Regions from separate parts of the Actinobaculum sp. 352 genome, predicted to be linked through region 2. Evidence: riboswitches for the same ligand, from Rfam matches in the RefSeq annotation. Region 2 holds a riboswitch; the other holds the start of a gene.
What was found. A riboswitch is a leader RNA that binds a small molecule or an ion and turns the genes downstream of it on or off. The one in region 2 is predicted to bind thiamine pyrophosphate.

Region 1 (15,633 bases), on a different contig from region 2:
TCGGTCACAATTGCGCTTTCTGCTGGGACCGGATTCTTGAAACCCCGCCGGAGAAAGCACGCATCGTACGCGATGGCGACGACGCGCGAATCGTGCGGGACATTCCGGTTGACGATCTGGCCGAACCGTGGGAGTTCCGCCGCATTCCAAACCTCTTTGAAATCGTTCCCTTCGACTATTGGCGGCAAAACTATGACTATCGAATGCCGGTTGCCTGCCATGAACGGATGGACCGCTATCTTGCAGACCCAGCGGGCCGCGCTCACGTAATGTCGGTGCTGCGCCAGAAGGCCTTCGCATCCGGCATGTCCGAAATCGCCTGGGATGCTCTGCCGGAGAACGAGCGCACGGCGATGGCCGCGTCATTCTTCGGCGGCGGACATGATCTGATCGTGGCACGGCGGCATTTCGTCGACGGCGCCACGGATACGTCTCAGTTGGCCTCTGCAGGCACGCTCACCCCTCAGGAGCACCAGTGGTACATGCGTCTGACCATTGATGCCATGCGTGACCTGTACGAGAAGAACCGCTACGCGAAGTATGTGCAAGTGTTCCAGAACTGGCTGAAGCCGGCGGGTGCCTCATTCGATCATTTGCATAAGCAGCTGGTCGCCATTGATGAGCGGTCAGTAAATTCACGCGTCGAAGTGCCGAAGGCGCGCGCCAACCCGAACTACTTCAACGAGGCGGGCCCCGATTACGCGGCCTCCCAGAACTTGGTGATTGCGGAGAATCGGCACGCGGTTGCCATTGCCGGCTTCGGGCATCGCTATCCGACGCTGGAGGTGTGGAGCCGTTCGGCGGCCTGCCAGCCCTGGGACCACGGTGCCGCCGAAGTGCGGGATGTATCGGATCTGGTTCACGCCATGCACGCGGCCACCGGCACCCACATCCCGACCAATGAGGAGTGGTACAGCCGCCCGATGGATGTGGACGTGCCTATTCCGTGGCGAATTCTCATCAAGTGGCGCACCTCCACCTTGGCCGGTTTCGAGGGCGGCACGAAGATCTACGTCAATACCATTGATCCTTGGTCGCTACGCGACCGCGTGGTCCCCCGCCTGCTGGAACTGCGCGCAGAGGGAAAACTTGCTTCCGGGATCAATATCGCCACCGAATGCTCCTGCCGGGTCAATTCGCTGCGCTACAACCCGAATCTGCAGTAATACCAATGGCCGGTGCTCCGGGCGTGATTTCTGCTATCGCATCCGAGGCGCGGTGGCTCGATCAGGTGGGATACGCGCTTGGACGGCCCGAGTGAGGGCGACTCGGCCTGGTGGAAGATGGGCCGGGATACTTCGAGTAGGTGCGCTTCGGCCTGGTGTGACCCGGAATCGGGCGGTCCGCGTTCGAGCATCCCGCGTCGGAATAGCCCACATCGGGGTAGCCCGCGGTGGCGCGTCCGGCCGTGGAGCCATCCCAACGGGCACACCTCGAACAGGAGTGGCCTAGGCGGACCGAGGATCATCCGGCGACCTGTTTGGCGGCTTCTCGGTCGGGCCCATCTGGGGAGCGGTAGAGGCAGATTCAAGGTCATGCCGTGGTGAAAACAGGGATTCTGGTGAAAACGCGGAAGTAGCGAGGAGAGACGAATGGACTGGCTGATACTTGTCGGCTCAGGAACGTTGGAAGCCGTGTGGGCGCATGCGCTGGGGCGCTCTGATGGATTACGCCGCCTGCGGCCCGCTCTCCTGTTCCTGGTCGCCAGCACGCTATCCGTGGCCGGCCTGGGCATCGCGCTGCGCACAATCCCTGCGGGCACAGGATACGCCGTGTGGACGGCCGTGGGCGCCGGCCTGACGACCATCTGGGCGTTCATCACCCGCACCGAGCGAGTCTCGGTAACAAAGGCCTGCTGTATCGCCGGGATCATCGTCGCCGTCGTCGGATTGAAGGTGACGGCGTGACGGTGGAGGCTAGCGGACGAATGCACGACGACGGAACCAGCAGTTGCGGCACCGCAGACACCGGCAAAGAGTCCGACGACGTCTCCGGGGCACAGACGAGCGAGCCTGCCGACCGTGGCATTCGGCAAACTGACTCCGCGAACAGCGACGCCGGGGGCGCGGGCGACACCGCGGAAGGAGGCGCCGGAGGGGCAGGAGACGGGAAGAACCGAACTCGCCAGCGCGGCCGCGGCGGCGCATGGGTACTGCTAATAGGAGCCGGTGTACTTGAGGCCGTGTGGGCTCATGCGCTCGGCCAGCTCTCTGGTTTTGGACTGCCCCTATTGGTGTTCCTGGCGGCGTTGCTCGGGTCAACGATTGGCCTGGCGCTGGCGATGCAGCGCCTGCCGACGGCGGTGGCGTATTCGGTGTGGACGGGTATTGGTGCGTCACTGGCAGTCATCTGGGGAATGGTTCGCGGCAGCGAACCGGTTTCCGCCCTGCGGATCGCGTTGCTAGCGCTGCTGGTGGCCTGCGTCGTCGGGCTGCACGCCATCCCGGAAGAGCGCGGGGCCGAGTAACGCGCCGGTAGCGCACACCTTGCATGGCCGCGCAGTATCAACGCAGTGGAGCCGAACATGCTCGCTCAACGCAACAGAGCCGCTCAACGCAACAGGGCCGAACACGCCCTACCGCCGAGCATAGCGGTGCCCCGCGCATCCCGCGGAGACACGATCAGAAGGTGCCCTACAGACGTCCCTTCCGCCACGGCGGTACCATGCGAGTGAACCAGGCAACTGCCAGTGCCGCCACAATCAGCACCGCCATCCACACCCATCTGACACTTCCGTCGAAGCCAGCCCCTGTTGATTCATTGCGCACAAAGGTCCACGTAAAGGGAAGCGCCCAGAGTGCAATGTTTTGTGCTTGCGCATGCAGAATTAGCGCTACCAACACCAGGAGCAGAACCGATCCCCAAGCGAATCCTGCCAAACAGACGCATATGACGGCGAGCGCGGCGACAGCCAGTACGTTGCCGACGATAACCACCGGGTCGGGCATACCCGGCGTCATGAGTTCGGCTGGAATCTTCACGAGCAGGTATAGGCCCACCGGCAACACCAGTGCCGCAGCCGCAGCAGCAAGCGCTCTCCACGTCAGGCTCCTTTTGCCCAGCGCCTCCCAGAGCGGAAAGCGCGGCGCCGCTGCGGCAACAATTGCCCAGGCAAGCAGCCAGCAGGCGAGTTCCCGCATGGGAATGGGGCGCCCTACAATCTGAGAGCCTTCCCCGAAGAAGTACACCTCATCGGGGAACTTCATCAGCAGCAGGGCAGCGAGAAGAACTGCGACGAGCGGGGCGATAACACGCCTGCCCACACGCCATACTGGTGCTCGTAGTCTATGCATTGCAGTACTTTCGTTGGCTTGGGCTAGCCGCCACCCCAGCTTCCCCTCTCATTGCTCCAGTTGCGGAGCATACTCGCAGTTCAGAATCTCGTCGCGGTGCTCGTGGTACAAACCGACAACCTCACTATCGGGCGCGGAGAAAAGCATGCGTATATATATATTCTCCGTGTACATGTCTTCCGCTAGATTGTCGATTGTCTCCTGGTCTTGCATTGCCCACAGAGTTAGTGCATGTGAAAAGTCCAGCGACGCACCCGGTTTACACTGATTGAGCCCCGTGTAGGAAGCCGCAATCTCAAATCGCGTCTGTTCTTGCTCCCCCGGAGAAAAGTGGTAGCCATGAGACGGCATATCGACCGGCAAATAACTGGAGAATCCCTCTCCCCCTCCGGTCTGTAGTTGTTCCTCGACTGCGTTAACATCCTCCACTGCCTCTGACAGTAAGGGCGCTTCCTCGGCAGCAAGACATACCTCTGTGCCAGCCGTCGTCGAGGAGCATACAACCTCGTCCACCTCATAGAATGCGGTGACTCGCGGACAACGCGATCCCCACAGCACCAACACCGCAAGGGCAACCACGCAACCGCCGAGGCTTGTTATTGCCGGAAGTCTGCCATACCCGGCCGCCATACGCTGCCATGTAAATATAGCCATGACACCAAGCAATCCGGCCGCAAGAACCAAGGCTTCCATTCCCCACCACGCCGGACTCACCGCACCGCGCTGGGTCAACTGACCACCTATCACGGAGAATGCCAACGGCGCCATTTCACCGGAAAAGCCGTTCCTTCCACTCAATCCACTCATCAATAGTTGTGGAGCAAAAGCCATCGCAGCGCCAAGCACGATGGAAAGCAGAATTGCCCACCACCGTGCGATTGCCAGACCTAAGAAGAAGCCGAGTGCCTTGACAAGAAGAAGCCCGACCGGAGCCGTCGCCATACGAACCCAGTCAAGTTCTCCGCCGGTAGCCCGGGTAGCGAGTATCGGTGGCACAATCAAAGCAGCGGCAGTAAAACTCAGCAGCACCGGCACCGCGAAACGCCCGAACTCGCGCAACGCCTGCCCGCCAGCAGCCCGAGTAGCCACGGGCGAGGCAAGTGGAGAGTTCCTATCGCAATACCAGTAGGCAGTCAGGCAGGCGAGCCCGGCCAAGGCGGGAGCCGTATACAGCAGACTTGCCAGCGGCACCACCGAAAGGATGGCCGGAGACACATACAACCCACCGAGGTGCTGGATACCCAGCACCAGCACGCCGCCGATGGCCAGCACAACGCCAGTGACTATGACACCCAAGTTACTTCGTCTCATACGGCGCCTTTACTCAAGATAGTTAAGTATGCCAGTTCTAGGGGTGACCCCATAACACCTTGCTCTCCCGCGAATTCCACATTGACCTGTGATTCCAGGTCCCTGGGAGATCCGGTGTACTTGACGCGGCCGTTTGATATCACTGCCATGTGATCACAAAGAATCGCTACGTCTTCAATCAGGTGAGTCGAGAGGATCACGCATGTGTCGCGCCCGATCTCCTTGAGAGCGCTACGCAAGCCCATGCGGATTTCCGGGTCCAACCCCACCGTTGGTTCATCGAGCACCAGAACCTCGGGACGATGTGCGATGGTTGCCGCAATTCCTACCCGTTGCCGCTGGCCGCCGGAGAGTCTACCCACCCGTTGTTCCATCAGATCGGAAATCTCGAGCAGTTCGGCCGCTTCACCGGCCCGTTCTCTTGCCTCGGAAGATGGCACCCCATGCGACCATGCCGCATAAGCAATCGTGTCTGCCACCCGCATATGCGGTACAAGGCGGAAACTCTGCGGCAGCACACCCAGCCGATCACGCGCCGCCTGCATACCACTCCGTGTGCTGACATCATGACCGCATATCGTAACGCTACCCGAACGCGCCCGCCGCAGCGTCGATATCACCGAGAGCAGGGTAGTTTTTCCGGCACCGTTCGGACCAACGATTCCCGTCACCCCACGCGATGCGGCGAGATCGATATCGTGCAGGATCTGCCGACGTCCATAGTTGAAGCTAACACTCGCCAAGGCGACCATCGGGTCCGGCTTCACCATCGGTCACACTCCAATCCCCAGTGATTGCCCGCAGGGTGCGGACGCCACGACGGGTCCGCTTGAAAGGCACTCTCCTCGCACCGATCATCGTAGCAAATATGATCCGAGAAGCCTTGTTACACAAGCGGTTGCGTCGCTAAGCACCTGACCCCAGTCGCGCACGGCACTGGGTCTCAATTCGCCCACGCCGAACCGGCTTCACGGCAGCTACCTTCACCTCGCTTCGAGCCACGCCACTTCCTCTTCGGCGTTTCGGCCGCCCAAGCATTCCCCTGCCCGGATTCCCACGCGCTGCCTTGCCCAACCGAGGGCGAACTCGGCGTCGGAAAGGTCTCGGCCGCATCAGGAACGGGCTGCGCGGTCGTCTGGCTGGAACCGCTGTATATCCCGGGCACGTCGGATATCCCCGGCACGCCATCAGCATCATTGATATCCACCGGATTAGTGGGCACACCGTTGACTTCATTGGCATACGCCGTGGCCTGCCCAAGCTGATCAGGGCTGGGGACCGGCGGGGAATCCATGCTGCCAGTCTCGTAATACGTCGTGTCATAGCCTCCAAAATCGTCCGGATAGGGTATCGGCTCGCCCGGCGCGACGTCGTCAATGAGCGGACGCGGGTAATCTCCCCACACATGTGGCGGCACTAGTTGGCACAGCTCAACCATGCGCCGCTCGAGGTGACCGAACTCCTCAACCTCGTAGTCATCCCCGCCAAGACCCACGATCAAGCCGGGTAGCAGATGCAGCTCCCGGAAGGGGGCGCTATACATCCAGTCGCGTACCGCGGGAACCAGAAAACTGAGGGCAAAGGGCTCGGAATCCGAGCGAATATCCCAGTCGACATTGAACTTCTCGCTCGCCGTTTCAATGTCATTGTGCTTGAAGTTGAAGAATCCCTCCGGCTTGATACGCGTCCTGGGAAAAAGCGGGTCAATTGCCACGGTGAAGAACGGCCGCCGATGTGTCGTTTGATTGTTGCCAGATCCAGTTGTCCACTGGAGCACCCCATATGTCCTGCCCCTGCGCGTTACAACATACTTCGCCGTTGCGCGTCTATCGACGTTGCATTCATTTCCGAGGTATCTGCCAAGATCGCGGTCGGTACCAACATACTCGAGTCCCAGCCGCGTGCTCGCTTCCCGGATTCGATCAACCTTGTTATTCTCCAAGGCCCGCGTTGTGACCCCGATGATCGCCACGAAGACAATAAACAAGAATACGATGAGTCCACCCACGTCAGCTCCTTCACCTCGTTCTAGTTTTGCGCTGTCCATCCGCCACGGGCTGCTGCCCGACTCGCGCGGCAGGCCTGCCACTGCAAATGCAGTGCCAACGCCATCCCGGACGGGTACCGGTAAGTATCCAACCGAGTGGTAGCAACTGTTGGCGGATAATATGGCTATCCTGTCATATTCGCTTCCGATATGACAGCCGAAACAATGGGGAGCGCTCCCCACACCGGTCTTTCTACCACAGCTCCCTGTATCCCCACACCAGCCGTTCGGCCACAACTCCCAGTAGTAATCGCGGCGGCCTAGTCCCCTCCCTCAAGGCTCTCTTATTCCCCTTCTACAGGGCCCTCTTCAACCCGGTCCGCGACGGTCAACACCACCACATCCGGCTCCGGTGCGGCGTCCTGCACCACAGCCAAAGTCACGCCGTATTCCGCCGCCATGTCGATGGCAGACGAACTAGGCGGGTGCATACCCACCACAATAGGTAGCCCTGCTCGAACTGCCCGGGTCATCACGTGAATATCCGGAATGCCACTCACTCCCAGTACGGCACCTTCCAGTGGCATAAGACCTGCGAGCACGGCCCATCCCACCGCCTTGTCGACCGCCTGCCCCAGATGTATATCGGTCCGTACCGTGGAGATTCCCGGCAGTGTCAGCGATGCCGCCGAGTAGACGCGCTCCTGCGCGAGTTTGGCGACGATGCGGCGCAACAGTGCCGCCTCCACAATGGTCACGTCCTCCCTGATCGCCACCGGCGCGACGACGTCGTCGAACCCGCCTGATCGTGCTGCGACGTCGTCAAGCGCATCCGGCCCAGCAGGGGATTCACGCCCGTCCCCCGACGCGATGCTCTGAAGAACGGAACTCTCTCCAGCACGCTTCACCCGCCCTTGCGGTGATGTAGCCGGCCCCGGCACCTTCCACTGAGAGGAGCTAACTCCCACGTCGGCGGTAACCGAACCCGCAGCCGCCAATGTCGCTGCGTCATTGACCGTTACCGAGACGACGTTGTAACTGTTCTCGGCGCACCCGGCGCCCTCCGAGATGCTCCTTCCCTCGCAGTAGCGCGCGCTACGAACGTCATCGCGCCCCGATATAAGGCCCTCCCCCAGCAGATAGCCGTGCACCAATTCAAGATCATGCCCTGGGGTGCGCAGCAGCCGCACCAGGCACCTTCCGTCTGCCCGGAGCTCAAGCGGCTCTTCGAACGGAACACGTATTTCGCGCGTACGGCCGGGATAAAGTGGATCGACGACGGCGCCGCGTCGGCGCCCGGTGGGGGACTGACTCACATGTTCAGCCTAGACGATGAGGACGGCTTAACAGGCTCGTCAATCACACCTTCTTGCCATCGGCCTCACGTGAACTACACTGAAAGTCTGCGAAAGGAAGATCAGCCATGTCCCGTTTGGAGGAGACAGCCCTCATTTTCGAAGGGGGCGGCATGCGTGCCAGCGGCACCGCACCGGTGGTCGTCACCCTCATTGAGCAGGGCCTGCAGTTTCCACACGTATCAGGCATTTCCGCCGGCTCCTCTCACACCGCCAACTATCTGGCTGGGGAGGCCAAGCGGGCCGAGGAATGCTTCGTAGACTTCGCCGACGACCCCAACTTCGGCTCCCTTGGCACGTTTCTGCGCGGCGAAGGCTTTTTCAACGCGCATTACATTTACGAGGAGACCGGCAACGAGGGCCAGGCGCTCCCGTACAACTACGACGCTTTCCATAACAACACGGCCGCCGTGCGCATCGGCGCCTTCCGGGTCTCCGATGGCCGCGAGGTGTACTGGTCAAAGGACGACATCGCCGATAAGCCCGATCTCATGCGGAAGGTGCGGGCCTCGTCGACCATGCCCGGCCTCATGCCGCCGGTCGAAATCGACGACGAGCTGTACGTCGACGGCGCGCTCGGCCCCTCGGGTGGGATTCCTCTGGACGCGGCGATGGCGGATGGGTATGAACGTTTCTTCGTCGTTCTGACCCGCCCGCGAAGCTATCGCAAGCATCCCCCGCGTAACCCACAGTTCTACCGTCGATACTTCCACCAGTATCCGCGCGTGGCGGATGCTCTAATGACGCGCTGGCGCAATTACAACCGGAGCCGGGACAAGCTCCTGGAACTGGAGCGCCGTGGGCAGGCCTATCTGTACTTTCCGGAGGCAATGTCCGTCACCAATCACGAGCGGAACGTGGAAAAGCTACGCGCAAATTACGACGCCGGATGGGAGCAGGCGCAGCGGCAGTTGCCGGAATGGCTCGACTGGCTCGCCTAACAAACCGGACCCAGCTCAGCCCACTGCGACATCGCCCGGCACTGCGACGCTATCGCTGCTGCCTGCGTCGTCGGCACTCATACGCGCAGGTTCCAGCATCACGGTTCGCTCGGTGAGCGCAAAGCCGACCGAGTCGTATATGGCCTGCGCCGCGAAATTATCCGCCACAACACGCAGATTGATATGCCGCACGCCTTCAGCCTTGAGCCGCTCAGCCAGTGCAACAAGCGCGGCGCGTGAATGCCCGTGCCCGCGATAGGGGCGGTACACGTACAGATTCCATAGGAAAGCGCAATGCCCGTCGATTTCCGCCCATATGCCGCCGATTGTGCGCGTATCTGTACAGATCGCACATACTTCGTGCCCCGGCGTGGAAACGCCGTCGGAGAGCAGACGCTCGCACTCGGCCAGGTTCTTCGCGGCGAGTTCACGGGCGTCACTGCCGGGGTTCACATTTGCCTCATGCCGCCCCAGTGATTCGCACACCGCGTCGAGGAAGGTGCCGAGTTCACCCGCGCCCATCGTGCGCAGGTGGATTGCCTCCGCCCCCTCTGCAGGGACGAAACCGAGCCGTGGTAGAGACACGGACATATGCCGCAGCACTTCCCGGTGCGGCAGCGCATCGAAAAGCGCGGCAGCACTCTGGTCGCCGGGAAAGAAACTGACTTCGGCTTCCCGTCCGTCGAGGACGGTACACAGGGCCTCCCGCCATTGACCGTGTGGGTCGGTATCGATTTTCGCGTCGACGACGGCGAGTTTCGGGCGCTCTTTCACCCACAGCCACTGCGTGCAATTGTCATTGACAAAGATACGCGATCCGCGGGGAACCCCCACACGAAAGGTCTTGAGAATCCGGGCAGAGAAAAGCTCGGCGACCTCGCAGCGCAATGCGCCGGACGCCTCGCGAATTCGCGTCATATGATCAACCGCGCGCGGCGCCCATGTGGCGACTTCAGCTGCGGTGATCTCCCGGACCAACATAGTCTAACTCTAGGGGACCTAAGTCTTGGGCGCCAATGGTATTCCGCAGAATAATCGGGCGTGCGGCTAACAGCGCACCAGGTGAGACGATGGTCATCAAATCTAGGTCTTTCCGACTACCTGCGGCGGGCTCTCTTCCTCGCTGCTCGTGTGTGTATTTCCCGGTTCGCGTGCGCCGACTGGCAGTAGAGGCCTGGCGGCCCACCTCGCCCTCAATGAAACCGGTTCGTGCCCCGGCCAGCAGACTCCTTGCTTTACGTATGTCAGAGCTCGCCTCGGATTTGCGCCACTGTTCCCACCCGGGTGATACGACCGTCGTCTATCAGCGCCACACGGTCCGCCACGGTGAAGGCCTCCTCGTGGTCGTGCGTCACGTACACCGCGCATGTTCCCGACGCCGTCAGGATCCGCCGCAGTTCGGCGGAGAGTTCCTCGCGCAATGCGCGGTCCAATGCGGAAAGTGGCTCATCCAGTAGCAGGACCGCAGGGCGTGGGGCAAGTGATCGCGCGAGGGCTACACGTTGTGCCTGCCCTCCCGACAGCGTCGTGACGGCACGCTCGCCGTATCCGGCCAAGCCGACCAGTTCCAAGAGTCGATCCACTTCCGCGTTGATGGAGCAACGCCTGAGGCGACGCCGCCGCAACCACCCCGCAGCGCGATAATCAGCTTCACAAGTAGGCTGGCCGTCCGGTCTGGTGGTTTCCCGACCGGAGGCAGGCAAGTCCGCCTCCTCCTCTGCCCCTGAAGACCGAGGCCTCTCCAACCCGTAGGCAATATTGCGGCGGACATTGCGATGGGGAAAGAGCTGCCCGTCTTGAAAAACCATGCCGCATCCGCGCAAATGGGCAGGTAGGCGAGTTACCTCACGGCCCGCCATCAACACCTGACCGGAGGTCACCCTTTCCAGCCCGGCAATCGCACGCAACAGCGATGACTTGCCCGAGCCGGAGGCGCCGAGTAGCGCGATGATCTCGCCGTCGTCGACGGAGAGGCTAACTCCATGAATTGCTTCAAAGCCGTCCGGATACGTCACGACGACGTCGTGCAACTCCAACCCATAACGGACCGGTGGCGCGGATCGCCCCTCCTTAACGGGCGTGGGCGGCGTACCGCCTCGCTCAGAATCCATGAGCGCTTCTCCTTTCTATCCCGCGTGGCCGCAGATTCTCGCATAATGCCATCACACCGGCGGTGACCACGGCGAGGATAACCGAGGCGGCCATCGCCATACCGTAGTTATTCGCGCCCGCCCGGCCCAGCAGCCGTGCAATAAGTACCGGCAAGGTCATGTAATCGGCCGATGCCAGGAAACTGGTGGCCCCGAACTCGCCCAGAGATATCGCGAAGGCAAAGCCCGTGGCAAGCCCCAAACCTCGAATCATAAAGGGAAAATCAACGGTGGCAAGGACCCGGCCGGGTCCGGCGCCCAGCGTTGCCGCCGCCTCGCGCAGGCGTGGGTCAATGGCCCGAAGCACCGGCACAAGCACCCTCACCACAAGGGGAAGGGCAACAACAGCCTGCGCAAGCGGCACCAGCATGCCGTTGCCCGCCAGGTTCAGCGGTGGCCCCTGCAAGGAAATGAAGAAACCGAAACCGACGGTGACGGCCGAAACTCCCAGCGGCAGCATGACGGCACTGTCCAGTAGTGCCTGCGCGCGTGCCAGCCTGCGGGACCTCACCCGCCGCGAAAGCACCAGTGCAAGTGGAATCCCCACTGCCAGCGCAATACAGGTGGCGTCCACGGCGATCCGCACTGAGTGGCTCAGCGCGTCAAGCACCGTGGCCCCACCGGTGAAGCCGGAACCAGAGGTGGAGAGCAGGCGATAGTTCTCCACACTCCACTGACCGTCCCGCCGCAAGGATCGCACCACGAGGGAGGCCATGGGTGCCACGAGCAGCGCCGCGATCACCACGAGTGTGACGACTAGGGCGGGCAGGTCGGGCCGACGCAACCGGTGCTCCGATCCGGAGCGCAGCCGCAAGGCGACATCCGTTCCTCGGCTCATACGGCGCGAGATGAGCAAGGACAATACGACGACGGTGAGTTGCAGGCAGGAGAATACCGCCGCCGTGCGCAGATCCAGATAGGTGGAGGTCTGTACCCAGATTTCCGTTTCTAGTGTGCCGTAGCCCGGGCGGCCCAACGTCTGCACGACGCCATACGCCGTCGCGCAGAAAAGGAATACCAATCCACCGGAAGCGGCGATTGACGGCCCAAGCGTCGGCAGGGTCACGGTGCGCAAGACGCGCCAGGGCCGCGCTCCGAGCGTGCGGGCGGCCTCGGCGGTGCGCGGATCCAGGCTCAGCCACATGGTGCCCACGGTGCGGATCACTACCGAAAGATTGAAGAAGACCAGGGCCAAGACCACAGCATTCGGCGTGCCATCCAAACCCGCAAAGGAATAAAGACCGCCCTTACCCAGCAGAGCGCGGAAAGCCGCACCAACTACCACGGTGGGCAGTACGAAGGGGACGGTGGCAATTGCCCGCAGCAGGCGCCTGCCCGGAAAACGGCAGCAGTATAACACATAGGCGGCCGGAATCCCGAGCACCACGGATCCTGCGGTGCCCGCGAGCGCCATCCATATCGTCTGCCAGGCGATGCGCCACGTGCGGCCGCTGCCCAGCACCTCGGCGAAGGCTGAGAAGTTCAGGGAGCCGTCGGCAAAGAATCCCCTTGCGAGCATGGCGAGCACCGGCCACGCGAAGAAAACCGCCAGGAAAGCCAGCGGTACCAGCGCGGCCAGCGCCCAGAAGATGCGCGTCAGGATTCTCGCCGACATCAGGCGTTACGGCCTAACTGGTGTCCGGCGCTATATCCAGGCCCCAATCCAGCGCTGAAGCCCCGCAGCTGGCGCGCACTGCCTTCCCGCAGTCGGCAAGCCGTAGCGCCCTGCCACGGTGAGCCGCTTCGGTAGTGCAAACGCCGAACCGTACGAGCCTGCACTCTTGCGTCACATGGTTTCGTCACCGTACGAGCCTGCACTCTTGCGTCACATGGTTTCGTCATGGCCTTTACGACCGACTCTCGAACAGCTCGGTCCAGTCCTTGATCCAAGTCTCCCGCTGGGAGGCCACCTCCTGCGGGTCCACCAGCAGCGGGCTCTCTGCCAGGGATGCGTTCGCCGCCCACTGTTCCGGCAGGTCGATCATGGAGTTCACCGGGTACATATACATACTCTCCGGCAGAGCGGCTTGCACGTCGTCGGAAAGCATGAAATCGATGAATGCCTGCGCGCCTTCCGGGTTGGTCGCCCCTGCCACCACGCCCGCGTATTCCACCTGGCGGGTACAGGTGGCCTCCAGCGATCCGGTCGCTCCGTCTGTTTCCGCGGGCGACGACGCATATGACACCACGAGCGGATAGTCGCCTTGGCCGTCTGCTCCGGAGAAGTCGGTGTAGTAGGCGTCCGACCAGCCGTCGTCGACCTTTGCGCCACCCTCCAGCAGCTGCGCCCAGTAGTCCAGGTATCCGTCGGTCCCCGCGTCGGCGATAGTTGCGGTGAGGAAGGCGAAACCCGGCGACGACGTCGCCGGATTCTCCACCACCAGCAGTTTCGCGTATTCCGGCCTCGCCAGATCGGCTAAGGTTTCCGGCTCTTCCATGCCGTGATCCGCGAACCAGCGATGGTCCACGTTCACGCATACGTCACCCATATCGATCGGCGTGAGGGCATCGTCCAGCACGTACTGCTCTGCAGAGTCAGGCAGGTGATCGGAAGTGTACGCGACCAGCACACCCTCGTTAAGAGCTGAGTGGGCCGAGTAGTTATCGATACCGTACACGCCGTCGACTGTCGGGTGATCCTTGGTGAGAATCAGTTGGTTGACGACGACGCCGGCGTCGCCGGGCGATGTGGTCTTCAGCGTGTAACCGGACTCCTCCTCGAAGCGCTGCACGAGCTCATCTGGTAGAGCGAAGGAATCATGCGTGAGGATCGTGACGGTTTTATGGGCAGTGCCGTCCGTGCCGGAATTATTCGACCGCTGGTCGGCGGCAGAACAGGCTCCGAGGGCTAACGTGAATGTGGTAAGAGCGGCGAGCACCGCTCGGTGGGAACGTGACATGTTCTCCTCCATCTCTGGAGGGCCCACCACACCCTTTGCGGTGGGGAGAGAAGGACTCGACTTCCTTCGCCGGTATGAACCGGATCAGGTTCGAGGGTCTGCTTTCGCACTCTCAGCGCTCTCCTGCGGGTCCCGGGTTGCGGCCGTGGCGCTGACACCTCGACTGCAACCTCCGGGACACCCTTCGGGCGCTCCCCTGTCGTGTTTTCCATCGTAGCAAAACGGAGTGGGCGGAGACCTCCGGTCGGTACGCCCTGAGACGATCACGCTGAGGTCGGGTTTCGCTCGTGCCGGGGACGGCTTTCAGCGGAGGGGCGAATGTCGACCATGCGGAAGTCTGACGTCGAACGTGCCGAGGCCGGATATCAACGACGGCAAGTTGGGTATCGACGATGCCGAACTCGGATGCCGACGACAGCGAAGTCGGATATCGAACGTGCCGAGGCCGGATATCAACGACGGCGGGTCGGGTATCAACTTTGCCAAGATCGGACGTCAACGACGGGCAGACGGGATATCAACAGCGGCTTGCTGTGAGTACGGTCGAGTCCGTATTGATCGCGGATGGACCGGGTGAACTCAGACCCGCCCCGCTCGGGTGACGGCATCAGCCTTCCGCTTGTGCCACACCTTTACCTATGGCCGCCAACGCGCGGTCCATGCCATACCACTTCGCCGTGCGGCGGATAACGACTTGGTTGATCGCCGCGCCCACCGCTGCCGAGATGACGGAGAAGATCAGCACGTCTCGCAGCGGGTCGATGAGATTGTCGTCTTCTCGCGGGCTTTGTTTGCCAGTGACACCCTTCCACAGCACATCAACGGCCTTGTTGGCGACGAGGCCGGAAACGATACCCGCACCGGCGCTGACTACTTTCCACCCGATGTCCATTTTGGTCCTCTCTCGGCGAGCCAGGTGGCTGGCCTGCCGTTGACATCCTAGAAGTTGACATCCTTGATCTGGTCTGCCGTTCACTTCCTAGAAGGAGTCTAGTGGAACTGCGTCCGGGAACGAACCTTCTTCACCGGCCCACTAGCTGCAGCGCCTCCGGCATCGACGCTCGGGCGGCACTAAATCGACGCTCGGGCAGCGCTGAATCGATGCCTAGCGGCCGTGAATCAGGACCCTCCCAGCTGTCATTTCCTCGGCGTCGAAACCGCGTACCCGGCAGATCGTCATCTCCAACTGCGAGTGCACCCCGTGAACCTCGTCGTGCCGAACCCCGGCCCACATGCCAACTCGCCGCACCCCGGCCCACGTGCCCACTTCTTGTTGTTGTATCCGCGTGGACCATACGGCGAGCCGGGCGTCCAACTCTTCGCCGCTCACATCCCACACGCCAGACAGACCCGCCACCTGGCACCCGTCAACCACATAGCGGTTCTGACTGTCATGTGTCAAAATCCCGTCCAAACGATGACAATGTGGAATCTCTCAATTTAAAGAATGGCGGAATCTCGCGGATTTCGCAGGTCGACTCGATGGGCCGACTTTCGTTTGGACGGGATTTTGACACCGACCCAACAAGGTCGGCCGCCCGGAATGGAAATGCAGGCCCAACACCAGCGCCCGACCGGGGACCGACGCCTGAAAGGCACCCACCTCGGTGCCCGTCTCTCAATCCAGCGGCCGGTTTCCCACGTCGACCCGATGGAAACCGAGGTGCGAGCGCGACGCCGTCGGCCCGCGCTGGCC
Region 2 (15,633 bases):
CTGATGCACGGGTGGCTCGGGGCCTCCGCGGTCAGAAGATCAAAAGCCACCGCTAGCGATCCACCCGACGAAATCATGGCCGCACTTTCATCGCGAGAGGTTGATTCATCCGGGGTTGCGGAGCCCTTCTCGAAGGCCGCTTCGGTTTCATCCAGCGGGCTTAAGGAACTGGCCGACGCGGTCGAAGACACCGCGCCGATAGGGGTGCGAGCGGTGCACCGCAACTCGGGCGCGCCGCTCGTCCGTCCATCTGAAACATGCCCACCGCTCATAGGCCGACGTCAGCGTCCTTGCACTGGGCGGGTCTTATCCACCGCGCGATACACGAAGGTCAGCACCAGGCCGACTAGTGCGATAATCGCCGCTATGTAGAAGGCCCGTGAGAAGTCGCCGTCGGCGGATTCGGCCATATTCGAAGCCCATCGCGGTGCAACGACTCCGGACAGTGCGTAGGCGGAGAAGATGATCCCGTAGTTGACTCCTTGGTTTCGCGGGCCGAAGTTCCCCATCGTCAGCGGTGGGAAAAGGCTCATAACTCCGCCGAAGGCGAATCCGAGAACGACGACGCCGGCTGTGAGCACAGCGATTCCAGAACCGGAGCCGAGTGCCGTAAGTGCCAGTGCAGCCAACACAAAAACGATTGCCAAGGACGTGATGACGCCAATGCGGTCCGAGATCCAACCCCAGCTGATCCGACCGATGGCGTTGAACACGGCGAGAAGCGACACGTAGAGCGCCGCGGTTGCCGCGCTCAGGCCGAACATGCCCTCACTGATGGGCGAGAGATTCGAGGTGATCATCAGCCCGAAGAAAGCGCCCGCGATGAACATCGGTACCATAACCCAGAACTGGGGTGTGCCGAGCATGCCTTTCCAGTTGATCTGGCGCATCGCGCGAGTACCGCCTGAGCTGACCGGAGGGGTCCAACCGGCTGGCGTGTAGCCAGGCGGGCACGGTCGGATGAGGAACAGACCGACGGCCGCCACAACGACGGCGAACACGACGCCGAGGGTGACAAATGCCTTCGATACACCTAAGGAAGAGACCAGTGTGCGCCCCAACGGAGCGAACAGGGCGGAGCCGGCGCCCATGCCGCCGGTGATAACTCCGGAGGCGAAGCCACGCTTGTCGGGGAAGAACTTCAAGGTGTTGTTCAATGCTGCCGAGTACATCATGCCTTGCCCAAAACCGGCAACTATGCCGTAGGCGAGGTAGAAGACGGGCAGGCTGGTTGCCAGTCCGGCAATGATGTGGCCTGATCCGAAGAGCAGGCCGCCCAGGATCACAAGTTTGCGTGAATGCCCGTGATCAAGCAGAAACCCGGAGAGCACCATGACAATGGGTGCCAACATGGATGTCAACCCGAAGGCGAACATAACACTGGGCATGTCCCAGCCGCGCAGCTGTGCGAACGGCTGGGCGAAAACGGAGAAGGAGTAGAGTGCGCCACCCATAAGTAGGGCGACGACGGCGCCTACCAGCACCATGTTGCGGTTGGGGGCGGTTGTAGATGGCGGAGTCGTCATTCAAAAGCCTTTCTATGCGTGTGGTGGGATTTGCGGTGTAGCGTCTATTGCGATGCCTCGGCAGCAACGCGAGCATCAATGGTGGTACGTAGGTTCCCCCACTCCTCGCGGAAGAGCCCCGGATCCATTTCCTTCAGGTCGGCGGCAATGGCCGGGCGGAAGTCCATCTGCTCCAGGATGTGTTTCTTGAGGTCTATACCTGGTGCGATTTCGGTCAGGACCACCTCACCGTCGCGTAATTCGAAGACGGCTCGTTCCGTCACGTACACGACCTTTTGTCCGATGGCTGCCGAGCGTGCCCCGGAGAAGGTAACTTGTTCGACGTCGCGCACGAACTTATGGATCCTGCCCTCTTCGACGATTTCGCATCTGCCCTCACCGAATTGGACCTTGAGGCCACCTGCGGTGAAGGTTCCGGCGAAGACCACGCGCTTCGCGGTGGCCGTGATATTGATGAAGCCGCCGCATCCGGCCACGCGGCCATTGAATTTCGAAACGTTGAGATTACCGTGGCTGTCCGCCTGGGCGAGGCCGAGGATGGTCAGATCGAGGCCACCGCCGTCGTAGTAGTCGAACTGTTCGTGCATGCCAACTTGGGCGAGGGCGTTGTAGCTGTGCCCGAAGTTTTTATCGTCGGCGGCTGTTCCGCCCACGGCACCGGCCTCGGTGGTCAGCAGCGCGTAGTCGGAGATGCCCTCGTCGGACATGATCACTCCGACTTCCGCCGGGACTCCGACGCCGAGATTCATCACATCGCCGGGGCGGATTTCGGCTGCGGCGCGGCGTGCCATCACCTTTCGCTCGGTCAGCGGTATGGGTTTGAAGCCGGAGACCGGTACCTTGACCTGCCCCGAGAAGGCGGGGTTGTACTGCGTGTACTCGGTCTGCATGTGGTTCTCCGGTTCCGAGACGACGATGTAATCGACGACGTTGCCGGGAACGCGCACGAGATTCGGGTCAAGCGAACCCGTTTGTACCACTGTTTTCGCCTGGGCGATAACAATGCCTCCCGAGTTGTGGACGGCCTGGGCGATGGGCAGAATCTCCATCTTCAGGCCCTCCTGCTCCATGGTGAGATTCCCGGCCTCGTCGGCATACGTGCCTCGAATCAGTCCGATGTCGATGGGGAAGGCGCGGTAGAAGAGATACTCATCACCGTCGAGTTCGACGAGCTTGACCAGATCTTCGGTTGTCACATCGTTGACCTTCGCGCCTTCCAGGCGGGGATCGACGAAGGTTCCCAGTCCGACCTTGGTGATGACTCCCGGACGGCGGGCGGCGATTTCGCGGTACAACGCTGTGATCACGCCTTGCGGGAGGTTGTAACATTCGAGTTTGTTCTCGGCTGCCAGTTTTCCCAGATCGGGCGAGGCGGACATAATCCCGCCGATCCAGCGTTTCACGAGGCCTTCATAGGAAAGCTTACTTAAGCCCTCGCGTTTGCCACGCGCTCCGACGGCGGATGAGTTGATAATGGTCAGACCGTGCGGTCCATCGCCGCCGATCCAGCGTTCTTCCAGTGCTGCGATAACCTCTTGGTTGACGCAGGAAAGTCCGAATCCAGAGAAGGCGACCGTATCGCCGTCCTTGATAAGTGCTGCGGCGTCTGCCGCCGAGATGACTTTCGCCATGAACTACTCCCTTGCAGTTAACCGGTGCCGACTATGGCAGCGGGGCGTTGACGGGTGGGAGGTCCCAGAGCCGAAATCTCCCGCGTGTTTTGAGTCTAACATCCATTACACACCAATACGGACTACTTTGGTCCTATATTTGATTGTGTGGGACTGCTTACGCTCGATACGACGGCTCCGCCCCTTCGTCGTCGTACGGCACAGTTGCCGGTGAGCGAGAAGTGGATAACGGCTTCCTGTTCTAAGAGGATGGTCGGAACCGCGCATAACTACACAACCGGAAAGGAACCAACGATGGATTTCAGCCTGACGGAAGAGCAGGAACTCTTGCTGGCAAGCCTCGATGAACTGCTCGACGAGTACGCAACACCGGCCTATATTGCCGAGGTCGACGCCAAACATGAACAGCCGGTCGCCTTCAAGAAGGCGATGCATGAGGCGGGATTCCTGACGCTGGGATTCCCCGAGGAGTACGGCGGCACGCCCATCGATACCGTCACCATGTGCATGATCGGAGAGCGGGTTGCCGCGCGCGGGCTCAACCTCGGATACGCCACGGAAATCCTGCAGGTGCTGGATATTTTGGAGTTCGGCTCGGAGGAGCAGAAGCAACAGGTACTCTCGGTACTTGCCGACGGCGGTGTGCCCTTTGCACTCGCCTTCACCGAACCGCAGGCCGGATCGGACTCCTCGAGTATGCAGATGACTGCAGAGCATCGTGACGGCAAGGTCTACTTCAACGGAACAAAGACGCTGATCACCAACGCGGTGGGAACCAAGTACCTGTTGACAATGGCACGCAATCCCGACGCCGAGGATCCGCGCCGCGCCATCTCGATGTACCTGGTCCCTACCGATACTCCCGGAATTGAGCTGACGCCGATCGACAAGATGTGTTGGCATACCGCCGATTCCTCCGAGATCTACTACAACAATGCCGAGGTGGACGAGTCCTGCCTCGTAGGCGTCAAGGGCAACGGCTTCGTGCAGCTGATGAAGAACTTCGAGGTAGAGCGCATTATGACCTCCACACAGTCACTTGGGCTGGCGGAGGCTGCCTTCCAAGACGCGGCCGAGTATGCGGCTAGCCGCGTACAGTTCGGGAAGCCGATCGGTAGTTTCCAGCTTATTCAGGAGAAGCTGACCGATATGGCGATCAAGATCGAGAACATGAAGAACATCATCTACCACTCGGCGTGGATGGTCGACAACAAGTGCCTCGATCGCAAGCAGGCCGCCCTGTGCAAGCGGTACTGCTCAATCGCCGCCTTCGAGGTGTGCGACGACGCCCTGCAGATTCATGGCGGCGTCGGCGTGACTGAGGGCGTGCGTGTGGAGCGGCTGTGGCGCGACGCCCGCGGGCATCGATTCGGCGGCGGCACCGACGAGATCATGGTGCATGTGGCGGGCCGCCAGATCGTGCGTGAGCATACGAAGTGAGGCGCGGGTGTGGGGGCCGCCGGGGAGGTGGCGCCCACACCCGGAGGATTGTCCTTCTCCTACGTTTAGCATTCCTTGATGCCTATCGCATAAGTTAGGTGTATTCGCAGGATCCAGCTCGGTAACGTGTCATACCAGTATGACGGTCAAGGCGAAAACACACATGGTCGCCAATAACAGGACAAGGTCACCAAAGGAGAAGGTCATCGGGTCGCGGATGGTGTGGCCCGTACGGCCCAAGCCGCGCGATTCGAGCGCCAACGCTATTCGCTCGGATGAGCGGATAGAAGTGACCAGTAGGGCGAAGGCAGCGCGGGCGAAGCTTTTGACGCCTTGGCGCGGTGCCCCCCTTCGTGTTAGGGGTGCCCGCACCGCTTGTGCGGCGCGAATCGTCGTCCAACGAGTGGGCATGGCTTCCAACATGCGGTGGCCGGACAGAATCGCATAGGCGTAACGAGGGCTGAGATGTAGGTTCTGGATGAGGCTGATCATCAGGTCGCGTGGCCGGGTGGTGGCGAGAAAACCTACGGTGAGCACTCCGATCAGCATGGCGCGTAATGCGAGAGCGGCTCCGATTGAGAGCCCTTCAATCGTGATCGGCACCGGCAACGTTGCCCATAAGCGGAGCCCCGGCCTGCTCATGGCGTTAACGAGAACGATCCCCATCGCGAAGGAGAGGAAGGGGATCTGCGAGAGTATGATCGTCCGCCAGGGAACACGGCCCGCTGCACGTACTCCGGCGAGCGCCGTCGTGTACAGCACGAGAATCGGCAGTGGTCGGAAGAGGAATAGAACCGCAATGGATACGGCGAGGACAGCAGCGGCTTTCACCAGTGGATGACGCCTCGCCAGCCACGAGTCTCGTATCATCGCCCCGCTTCCAATGCCATGTCGTCAAGCGCTTGTAATAGGTGGGAGAGCTCACTTCGAGTATGGTCGCGTGAAGCCTGGTGCGGGGGATTTTGATCAACCGGTGCCTGACTGTTCCCTCTTGCCGTAGTTCCTGCCGTGTGATGGACGGGTTGATGTACCCGGCCGGAGTACGGTTGAGCGCGATTCTCTTGTTCTGCAGTCCATGCCGCCAGCTCGGTTACCAACCGTGGCGGGCACAGATGTGCCGCGGCGCAGAGAGCAGGGTCTGCAAAAACGGTAGCCGGAGGCCCATCTGCCACAATCCTCCCGTCGGCGAGGACGATCACGCGATCCGCGTATGCCGCTACCGCCCGCATGTCATGGCTGGAGACGGCGACGCAGACACCGCCGTCGGCGTGTTGACGCAAGCACCGCATTACCGAGATCGCGGCGTGCCGATCCAGCCCGAAAGTCGGCTCGTCGGCAAGGAGAACGGGACGGTTGTGTGCCAGTATGGCTGCCAGGCTGAGTAGGCGTTTCTGCCCGCCGGAAAGCCGAAATGGATCACGGTCGGCAAATGGTGTCAGGCCGAACTCCGCCAGCAGTGCTCCGGCAGGTGCACGGTCGCTCAGCCCATACTCCACTTCAGCCAGAACGGTCCGTCCGGCGAACTGATGCTCGGGATTTTGGAACACGACGCCGACGCGTGGTGCCTGGACGGTGCCGCTATGCGGCGGAATTAGCTTGGCAAGAGTATGCAGCAGGGTTGATTTCCCGGATCCATTGGAACCAACAAGCGCTGTTAGTTCCCCCGCGTATAAGGTGAAGTTGATTCCTGCGACGACAGGTGGATCAGTTTTTTGTCGAATGGTCCTCGTTATGGCGAGGTCGCGAGCGACGACGACGGCTCGTTTCGTTCTGGTACTGTGCTGCGAGGCGGTGCGGGCGGTCTCGAAGCCTTCGTCGGCGTCAAAGTCGTGGCCCGTACTGAAGTCGTTGCCAGCGCTCAAAGTGCGGCTTGTGCCGAAACTGCCGCCGCTGCTGAAGTCGTTGCCGGTTCCGACTCTGCATCGTATTGTCTCGATGTCGATCTCACCGGCTTCTCCAATGATCGCGTCGTCGGCGTCGTTTCCCAAGAGCGCCCGTAACTCCACATCAATGGGCAGCCAGCAGCCCTGCCCGATGAGTTCACGGACCTGACCCCAACGGGCCTTGGATATCCGGAGGTCCCAACGCAGTTCGCCGCTCGGGCCGAGTACGAGCCAGCGGTCGGGCAGTCCTTTCAATCCGTCGGCGGCTGCCAGTTCATCAAGGCGGTGCTCGACCAGTATCATCGCCGCATCGGTTTCGTGGCGGATAGACGTGATGGTCTCGCGTACAGCGGTGATTCCGTCGGCGTCGAGCATGGAGGTAGGTTCGTCCAAGAGGAGTAGTCGGGGGTGTGCGACGACGGCGGTGGCCAGGCTAATACGTTGTAACTCGCCGCCTGATAAGGCTTGTGTTGTTCTGCCCCGTAGCCCTTCAGCGCCACTGATGCGAAGTGCCCAGCCGATCCGCTGTTCCATCTGTGCAGCGGGAAATCCGAGGTTCTCCAGCGGAAGGGCGACCTCATCGTCAACATCGGACAGGCATATCGACGACTCGGGATCCTGCATTGCCACGCCAATGAGGTCGGCAAGGTCATAGACCTGATGGTCCTGTGGCCTGCGTCCGGTGACTTCGAGTTCTCCACTGACTCTGGCAGCGAAGGCGTTGGGAATGGCGCCGTGCAACAGGCGTATCAGGCTGGATTTCCCCGAGCCGGTCGGGCCGACCAGCAACACGCTCTCACCCATCTCAAGGCTGAAGGTCAAGGGACCGACGCCGGTACCGGTGGGGAATAGGCAGCTTACGTCCCGTGCTCGCACAACCACGCGGTCGCCGGTACCGGATTGGTCGTTACTGGTACTTGTCATAAGAGGTACCGGTATCACTTTCGCCGTGTGGTGATGCTTCCGCTGCTCGGGTCGGAGCGGTGGGGTGTTGCGATGTGCTGCGGGATGCGGGCCGGTTCTGCCGGGGTAACCGCTGTGCACCATCCGACCGCTGTGTACCTTCTGACCACGGCGCATCTTCCGACCGCTGTGCACCCTCCCGCACGATGGCGAAATCGTCCAAAACGCCGGTAGAACGTAGTGCTTCTACTATGACTTTTGCGAGCAGACCGCCCAGGACAAGGCCGGAGACCGCCTGTATACCGAAACGGGCGAGGATAATGGACTGTCCCCACCAGCCTGAGCGGAAAGCGTTGAGAACGAAAACAGCCGCAGCTCCGCAGGCGCCCGATAGCGCGTAGATTCCCCATCCAAAGCGGCGGTAGCGGGTCAGTGTGAAGGGCAACTCCGAACCTAAGCCCTGTAGCGTTGCCGAGAGAAGTAGCATGGGGCCAACCGGAGAACCGAGGAATACTACCTCAACAACGGCGGCGATGACCTCCGCAATAACTCCTACTCCTGGGTACCGGATAATCGCAATGGCGATCGGCGCCACCAGCAGCCATCCGCCGAACAAGATGTGCTGGGCAAGGTCGCCACCCGGCCCCATAGCGATGGCGAGGGCATTCCATGCCTGCACTAAGGCCCAGTACAGGAAGCCGAAGACGACGGCGAGCATCACCAGTAGGACGATGTCACGCATGGCGAGGCCGCGCCGGGTGGGTTTCGCGGGTGCGTGGTCCGTCTTCTCAGACATCGGTTCCTCCTGCCACGAGTGGAGAAATGTCATCGGTGGTATGTGACGGACTGTTGAGTGACAAGGTCAGATGCGAAGTGACATGCTGAACGGAGTTTCCCACGTGCACCCATGCGGCGAATACGCTTGCGAGGATGGTGCCGATGTCGCCGGCGAGTCGAGTGACAAAGTGGTGCGATCCGCGGAAGACGCCGCTTTCCTTCGCGATGTCTATCGCCTTTGCAATATCGCGCATGTGGTCGGGAGTGCCACCGAGTGCCGCTGTGTCGGCAAGAGGATAGAGAGTCCATTCGGCGGTCGCGTATCGGCCGGTCACGCGCCCGCTTGGAGTATCGACGACACGAGGGCTGACACGGCCGGGTGTGGAGCAGGCGACTTCGCCGGGGCACCCGCGTGACAGGAGCAGAGTGATGGAGGCGTGTGCTCCGGTTGCCGCAATGGCCTCCGCCAGGTCGGTGACATAGCGGAGAAGTGTGGCTTCCTCTCCGCCGAGATATGTGCTGACATCGCCGGTTTCGACGACGAGGCCGGTGGCATCAGTTTGAGCCAATGCTGAGAGAATCTGGTCGGCAAAGTGATCAGACATAATTGCGGCGGTGATTCGTGCACCAACGCCAAAAGCCAGCGGGTCGGCGACCGTGGTCGGTATCGCGGCTGGTTGTTTCGGAGACATCAGGGAATTCTCCCTTCTATATCCGGGAGAAGGATGCACCCCCTATGGCGCGTCCCCTGAGATCGCTTCCTCCACCGGCATTACCCGGATCAGGTTCAACGGTCGGAGCAGTGCTCCCTCTCAGCCCGATCTGGGCTCCCGTGCGTCTTCGACCTTACCACGACTAGAGATCCCAGGCGACTACACCGCCCATCTGTCGCCTAGTATCGCCTCGGGGAGCGACTGCCCCTTATTGTTCGCGATGCTGGGGATTCCGATGATGACCCGCACTTCTCAGTTGTTGCCACTTGGTTGTTGCGCAGGCTCTTCGATCGTTCGGGTTGTGGTGGGTGTGGTGGTTTCTTTTGGTGCAAACCGGGTGGGATCGGTGTTGCCTGCTGCAGCTACCGGTTTCATGAGGGGAGAGGGAGCCGTTCCGGTTTGTTGCGTCGTGGGTTGGTCGTCATCCGAGTCGGATTGCTTCTGGATCGGCAGCGGGATGCGAAGTTTCTTCGGGATGGCGAAGAAGATGCCGCAGGCGACGAAAGTCAGGGAGACGACGAGTGACTCGCGAGCGTCCCGTGCTGCTATGCAACCGTTAACCCACGCAGCATCAATCATCCCATCTGCCTCGCTATAGAGTTCGTCGGGTTGTGCATCAAGATAGTCCTGGCGGGCGTTGCCTGCCTCGCTGGTGAATCTCAGAACGGCGTTTGGGGAGCTGCCGAATCCCGGTTTGAAAACAGGGACGCAGTGGACGGTGGCGTCGGTGTAGGTGTCGTCGTGGAAGGTGGGTTCGTGTAGTGCGAGCCAGGCGATGCCATAGGTGGCGATGAAGAGGAAGAGGAAGCGGATGAATGTGCCGGTGATATGGTAGCGGGTGTCATTCATTGCTGGGTCAGATAGTGCCGATGTCTGTGTTGGAGTTTGTGGTTCAGACATGATGCCTCCATTCCGGAGTGGTGCGTGTGGGGCGAGGTTTTCGACGTGGCAGTGTGATGGTGACGCATCGCGTGAAAGGAATGGAGAGAGCAACGACGAGTGAGGCGGCGCCGGTGAAGAGGATGTCGATCCGCCTGTCCATGCGCGCGACATGACAGGCCGTGGGCCAAGATGCCTTTAGCATTTTTTGTATGTCGTCGCCATAGCTCATATCGTCGGCGTACTCATCGAAGGCGGTGAGGGTTTGTTCGTCGGGCTGGACCACGTTGCCTGGCACTGCGCCGAATGTTGGATAGATGATCGGAGCGCAATGCACACGCCCAATATTGCTGTCACGGAAGCTTGGCTTGGTTAGAGCCAACCATCCCAGGATAAACAGCGCGATTACTATCACAGCAATACGGACAACACGCCCGTTGAAAGAGACTTGTGGTCGCATGGCTCCTTTTCAGTGGAGTGGTTGTGCGTCTGTCGTGAAGGAAGTTGCTACAACTTGTTGCGGGTTAGGTGTCCTGTGACGGCTGCTCGCTATCGACGGTTTCTCCTTGGTCTCGATTGCCTGTGTTGCCCTTTTGTCTCGGCGGGATGGAAAAGAAGATGATGGTGGCGAGTAGGGAGGCGAGGATGATATGTGTTTGTCGGCTCATACGAGCGACTTCGCAGCCTTGGGCCCAGGTCTGTTTGAGGTCAACGTTGTTGATCGTCCGATTTCCGTCCCTCTGCGATTCTAGGTACTGGTTGTAAGCGCTAACCGAATCGTTGTCAAATTCCACAATCTCACCTGAACGTTGGCCGTATCCGGGGGAAACGACGGAGACACATTGGACCTTTACTTCGGCGTAGTAGTCGTAGAAGCTGGGATTGCTGAAGAGGAACCAGATGATATACAAAAGGGCTACGACGGCGAAGAAGGCCCGTGTGGTGTAGAAACGTCGCTTTTTCATGGCATGGTGTCGCTCTCCGTGGTTGCCGTGTTACTTGGTTTGGGTGCGAACCGGGCGGGGTCGGCTTTAGTTGATGGCTCGCTGTGTGTGGATGCGTTGCCGTGCCGTAGTGCCACGGTGTCGTCTTCCAAGGCGGGATGTCTTTGAATCGGCAGCGGGATACGGGCTTTCTTCGGGATCGCGAAGAAAACTCCGAGAGTAGCGGCCGTGAGAGCAACAATCAGCGCTTCCCGATTCTCACGCGCCGCGATGCAACCGTCACGCCAAGCTGCATTGAGCCTACCGCGCATGGCTGTGTACTCATCGTCCGGCTGTGCATCGAGGTAGTTACTACGGGCATTGGAGGAGTCAATATCATGCCTCCAAACGCCCGCATTCGTGGGGCCGAATCCTGCCTTCAAGACTGGGGTGCAATGCACGGTGGCTCCGGTGTAGGCCTTGTCGTGGAAGGCGGGCTCGTGTACCGCGAGCCAGCAGATGCCGTAGGTAGCGATGAAGAGGACGAGGAAGCGGATAAAGGTGGCGGTGATGTGGTAACGGGTATCGCTCGTCGAGGTGTTGGTAGGGGACGGTTCCGTGGTGTGTGGGTTAGACATGGTGCCTCCAGCCTGGGGTTGCCTGGCGTGTAGGTTGTGATTTTCGGTGGGGCAGGTTGACTGTTATTCGGTCACGGAAGGGGATGGAGAAGATAACGATAAGGCTTGCAGCGCTAAGGAAGAGTATTTCGATCCGCCGGTCCATACGCGCCGTATGACAGCTGGTTCTCCAGGTCCTGGTGAAGGATCTTCGCTCGGCCTCGTCAAGTTTCATCTCGTTGGCGTAGTTATCGAAGGCAGCGAGGGTTTGCTCCTCGGGTTGTGCGGTGTCTGGTACTGCGCCGAAGGTCGGGGCGATAATCGGGGCGCAGTGCACGGCCATGTTGAGGTCGCCGTCACGGAAGCTTGGTTTGGTCAGGGCCAACCATCCCAGGATAAACAGCGCGATTACTATCACAGCAATACGGACAACACGCCCGTTGAAAGAGACTTGTGGTCGCATGGCTCCTTTTCAGTGGAGTGGTTGTGCGTCTGTCGTGAAGGAAGTTGCTACAACTTGTTGCGGGTTAGGTGTCCTGTGACGGCTGCTCGCTATCGACGGTTTCTCCTTGGTCTCGATTGCCTGTGTTGCCCTTTTGTCTCGGCGGGATGGAAAAGAAGATGATGGTGGCGAGTAGGGAGGCGAGGATGATATGTGTTTGTCGGCTCATACGAGCGACTTCGCAGCCTTGGGCCCAGGCGATGTCGATGTCGTTTGGGTAGTAGCGAAGTGGTGAGTCGAGGTACTCACTGCGTGCTGCATAGGCTTCGTCATCAGGGGTGGCTAGGCCTCCGGTGCGGGTTTCGTAAATCGGTGCAGCAATTGCAGCGCAGGCGATTTTTGTTCGGGTGCGCGGATCCTGAAAGCTCGGATTGTCGAGAAGTAGCCAGCCGATGTAGGCAATCGCAATGACGGCGAAGAAGGCGCGGGTGGTGTAGAAACGTCGTTTTTTCACTGATATCTGCTCCTCAGAGTGCTTCATCCTGGCCGGGGCGTGGAGGGAATAGCTTTGAGCGGGATGTGTCCCAGGGGTCAAAGGTACGGTTTTCGATCTGATCCACGACTTCCTTAAGGCTGTCGCTGCTGGCGTTGTCCGTTTCTAAGATAAGATTCATCACTTTCTCAAGATTGATCTTGCCAAGTTGAACCTCTGCCGCGAGGTCGGAGAGAAGCTGCCGGAGCGTATAACTGAGATCGTCGAACTCGTGATTGGGGCCAGCCAGGCCCAAACCGACATTGGGATCCCGAATGGCTACGGAGGACATAATGATGAGGAACGCCTTCGATGAGGCATCCCGGAGATTGTCGGCCATTGTTGGCATATTTGTCGTAATGATCTCGTTGATGAGTCCGACATCGACTACGGCTTCTTTCTCGATATTGATGCCGTCAACGGTGGAAATCGGTGGCATAGTTAAATCATAGTTGCCATGATCGGTATGCATCTGTTCCATGTTCTTCGTGAGGCTGGTGGCGATTGCTTGTTCTCCACGTAGAACATCGTTGTTGATAGAGGTAAAAAGGCTCTTAACCCATGTTATACCTTCCTCGTAGGTTCTGACTCCTTCTGGCAACTTGTACTCTTTCTCGGGGATTTCGGAGACGGTGGCTAGTCCAATTGCGGATAATTCTGCGGCTGTGGCAACTCCACCGGACAGGAAGAGTGCTGCTGCTTTTGCAGCTCCTGCGGCGATCTTCAAAGTGATGTTGTCTTGCGCCGTTTGACATTGCGCAATCATGTCGAATGTCTCCGTAGCGTAAGCGACATTGTCAGCAACAGCAGTTCGGGTCTGTGAAATCACCTCGCGTTCGGAGGCCATGGCTGCGCCAAGAATAGTGGCGACTGCGTGTAGGTTACCGACGGTTGAGCCGAGTTTGTCAACGAACTTCTGTTTAAAGGCCCCGATGGCACCGCCGGACATGTTCTCGATCTTGCGCTCGATGGCATCGATATCGTCCGTGATTAAGCCACCGGGCACGAGGTTTCCTTTGCTAGTACTACCCGAGCTGGCAAGCATCCCCATCAACTTGCGGCAGTATTCAAGTTGCACGTCAAACCCGTCAAGCGATGGCAGATCGGTCCATGGTTCGAGGATCGAATCAATCGTCGCTCGAACCTCGTCAAACGCCCGGCCGAACTGATCGGGGTCAGACCAGAAATTGGCCGGATCTTCGTTGTACTCGCCACGGATGAAATTACGGTGATCCTCGCTGGATAGCGTACCTCCTCCGTCCCCGTGCTCGTTGGGTCGTGTCACGAAGTAATTTACCCCACGGTTCTCATACATTATGTATTCTGACGAACTAGGGTTGAGTGAAAAGTGACCTCCACCTTGTACAGTCCACACCATATAGGCATCAATCGCAGAGCGCTTGAGCTGCCCGATGAGCGTATCCAACTGTGAGTAGAACTGGTGTGTCATGCGTGTGATGCTACTACGTACTCGGACTCTTTGGGGGCTTGTTCACAGGAATTCCAGCGGCGCGTGACCGCTACGGCAACGTCTTGCCTGGTCAGCGTCCAGCACCCGCTAAGCTTGACCTGTGAATGATTCGCATCACAACAGACTTGTTGAGCTAGTTCAGGCCCTCGCGATCCAACACGGCACGTTCACGCTTGCCTCCGGTCGCACCTCCACCTACTACGTCGACATGCGGCGTGCCACGCTGCATCATGAGGCGGGTCCGCTGATCGGGCATGTCATGCTCGACATGTTGGAAGAAGCCGGTTTTGGCCCTGGCGAGGTGGACGCCGTCGGCGGATTGACCATGGGTGCCGATCCGGTGGCTATCGCCATCATGCACGCGGCCGCCGCACGCGGGCTGGACCTAGACGCCTTCGTCGTGCGTAAAGAGGCAAAAGATCACGGGATGCAGCGGCAAATTGAAGGGCCGGATATTGCCGGGCGCAACGTCGTCATTCTTGAAGACACGTCCACTACCGGCAGTTCTCCCATACATGCCCTGCACGCCGCTCGCGCTGCCGGGGCGAACGTGCTGGCCGTCGCCGTCGTCGTGGATCGGGCAACCGGCGCTAAAGAGCGAATCGAAGCTGAAGGTGTGCCATATCTTGCCGCTCTCAATCTCGCCGACCTCGGGCTTGACCCGCAGGCATAAGCAGGGCCTTATGAAGAACCGCAGCAGTTCGCCCGAACAACATGGTGGAAGCGAAGCATTGCCAGAGATAGAAGAAGCATTGCCGGCGGTAGAAGACGCAGCGGGTATCGATGGTGCGGTAGCAGCCATGGACAGTACCAACACCGCCACCCGGATGACGGAATCGCCGCGCGACGTCGGCGTCGGGCCGCTGCCGCAACCATGGCCGGACGATCCGCGCTTCGACCCGGAACTGATGGCGAATGGCGACCGCCGCAATGTCGAGGACCGGTTCCGCTACTGGAGCGTGCAGGCCATTCGCGAGGAGCTGGACCGCGACCGCAGCGCCCTCCACATCGCCATCGAGAACCTTGAACACGATCTCAATATCGGGTCGATTGTCCGTTCTGGTAATGCATTCAATGTGGGCGGTGTACACATCGTGGGGCGCCACCGGTGGAACCGTCGCGGAGCGCTTGTCACCGATCGGTACCTCGATATCCTGCACCACGCCGCTCCCGTCGATCTGGCGCAGTGGGCACGGGAGAATGACTACCACCTGGTCGCCGTCGACAATCCGCCAAACTCCACCGCGCTTGAGGAAACCCACCTGCCGGAGCGCTGCGTGTTGGTCTTCGGGCAGGAATCCACCGGGATCTCGGATGAACTCTTGGCCGTGTGCGAGCAGGCCGTGCGCATCAAGCAGTACGGTTCCACCCGTTCGCTTAACGTGGCAGCCGCCGCCGCAATCGCCATGCACTGGTGGGTGGTACAGCATCGAAGCTAGTGCGCAGGCCCGCAGATTCGTTACAGCAAGGACGCGGAGTGTTTCGTTACAGCAAGGGCCCGCAGATTCGTTACAGCAAGGACGCGGAGTGTTTCGTTACAGCAAGGGCGCGGAGTGTTTCGTTACAGCAAGGGCGCGGAGTGTCCCGATCACTGTCGGTCGCCATGCGGTGTTGGCAGGGAGTTGGGCGATGCCGCAATACAGTTAGACCGTGAAGCTGCCAACGAATAACGCAGGTGGAGATTACCCGGTTCAATGCGCACCATGAATCGGAGGGGTGATGGAAGCGCGCCCGCCCGGGCGCTGCCGGTAGCTCACCACTGGCGAGAATCCACGACCTGGTCGCGAGAATGCTCAGCTCTCGATCCCGAGTAACAGCTCTGCCGTGCGTTGCAGTACTTCGGAAGCCCCCGCTTCGATCCGCAGGTCGGCCAGTGGGTCGGCCTGGGTGCCGCCG

Region 1: another riboswitch for thiamine pyrophosphate. It lies ahead of EKN07_RS10200 (thiamine ABC transporter substrate-binding protein); the one in region 2 lies ahead of EKN07_RS09150 (YkoF family thiamine/hydroxymethylpyrimidine-binding protein).

The regions. Positions count from the first base shown of each region.
Region 1 covers NZ_RQSN01000010.1:1,258-16,890, reverse strand. Annotated here, with positions in the region: gene EKN07_RS10260 (DUF4921 family protein) at 1-1,166, shown strand, start outside; gene EKN07_RS10255 (SMR family transporter) at 1,593-1,907, shown strand; gene EKN07_RS10250 (SMR family transporter) at 1,904-2,467, shown strand; gene EKN07_RS10245 (hypothetical protein) at 2,634-3,293, opposite strand; gene EKN07_RS10240 (hypothetical protein) at 3,342-4,604, opposite strand; gene EKN07_RS10235 (ATP-binding cassette domain-containing protein) at 4,601-5,374, opposite strand; gene EKN07_RS10230 (hypothetical protein) at 5,548-6,612, opposite strand; gene EKN07_RS12625 (formate dehydrogenase accessory sulfurtransferase FdhD) at 6,936-7,907, opposite strand; gene EKN07_RS10220 (patatin family protein) at 8,015-8,887, shown strand; gene EKN07_RS10215 (GNAT family N-acetyltransferase) at 8,903-9,868, opposite strand; gene EKN07_RS10210 (ABC transporter ATP-binding protein) at 10,132-10,998, opposite strand; gene EKN07_RS10205 (iron ABC transporter permease) at 10,988-12,652, opposite strand; gene EKN07_RS10200 (thiamine ABC transporter substrate-binding protein) at 12,885-13,937, opposite strand; TPP riboswitch at 13,982-14,145, opposite strand; gene EKN07_RS12885 (hypothetical protein) at 14,287-14,514, shown strand; gene EKN07_RS10195 (DUF4235 domain-containing protein) at 14,545-14,829, opposite strand; gene EKN07_RS10190 (hypothetical protein) at 15,043-15,339, opposite strand; gene dcd (dCTP deaminase) at 15,556-15,633, opposite strand, start outside.
Region 2 covers NZ_RQSN01000008.1:31,324-46,956, forward strand. Annotated here, with positions in the region: gene EKN07_RS09115 (AMP-binding protein) at 1-272, opposite strand, end outside; gene EKN07_RS09120 (OFA family MFS transporter) at 282-1,526, opposite strand; gene EKN07_RS09125 (CoA-transferase) at 1,571-3,157, opposite strand; gene EKN07_RS09130 (acyl-CoA dehydrogenase family protein) at 3,452-4,597, shown strand; gene EKN07_RS09135 (energy-coupling factor transporter transmembrane component T) at 4,727-5,467, opposite strand; gene EKN07_RS09140 (ABC transporter ATP-binding protein) at 5,464-7,404, opposite strand; gene EKN07_RS09145 (ECF transporter S component) at 7,388-8,179, opposite strand; gene EKN07_RS09150 (YkoF family thiamine/hydroxymethylpyrimidine-binding protein) at 8,172-8,852, opposite strand; TPP riboswitch at 8,902-9,004, opposite strand; gene EKN07_RS09155 (hypothetical protein) at 9,126-9,773, opposite strand; gene EKN07_RS09160 (hypothetical protein) at 9,766-10,212, opposite strand; gene EKN07_RS09165 (hypothetical protein) at 10,277-10,717, opposite strand; gene EKN07_RS09170 (hypothetical protein) at 10,714-11,313, opposite strand; gene EKN07_RS09175 (DUF236 domain-containing protein) at 11,306-11,755, opposite strand; gene EKN07_RS09180 (hypothetical protein) at 11,820-12,248, opposite strand; gene EKN07_RS09185 (hypothetical protein) at 12,262-13,581, opposite strand; gene pyrE (orotate phosphoribosyltransferase) at 13,838-14,410, shown strand; gene EKN07_RS09195 (TrmH family RNA methyltransferase) at 14,538-15,176, shown strand; gene EKN07_RS09200 (Sir2 family NAD-dependent protein deacetylase) at 15,531-15,633, opposite strand, start outside.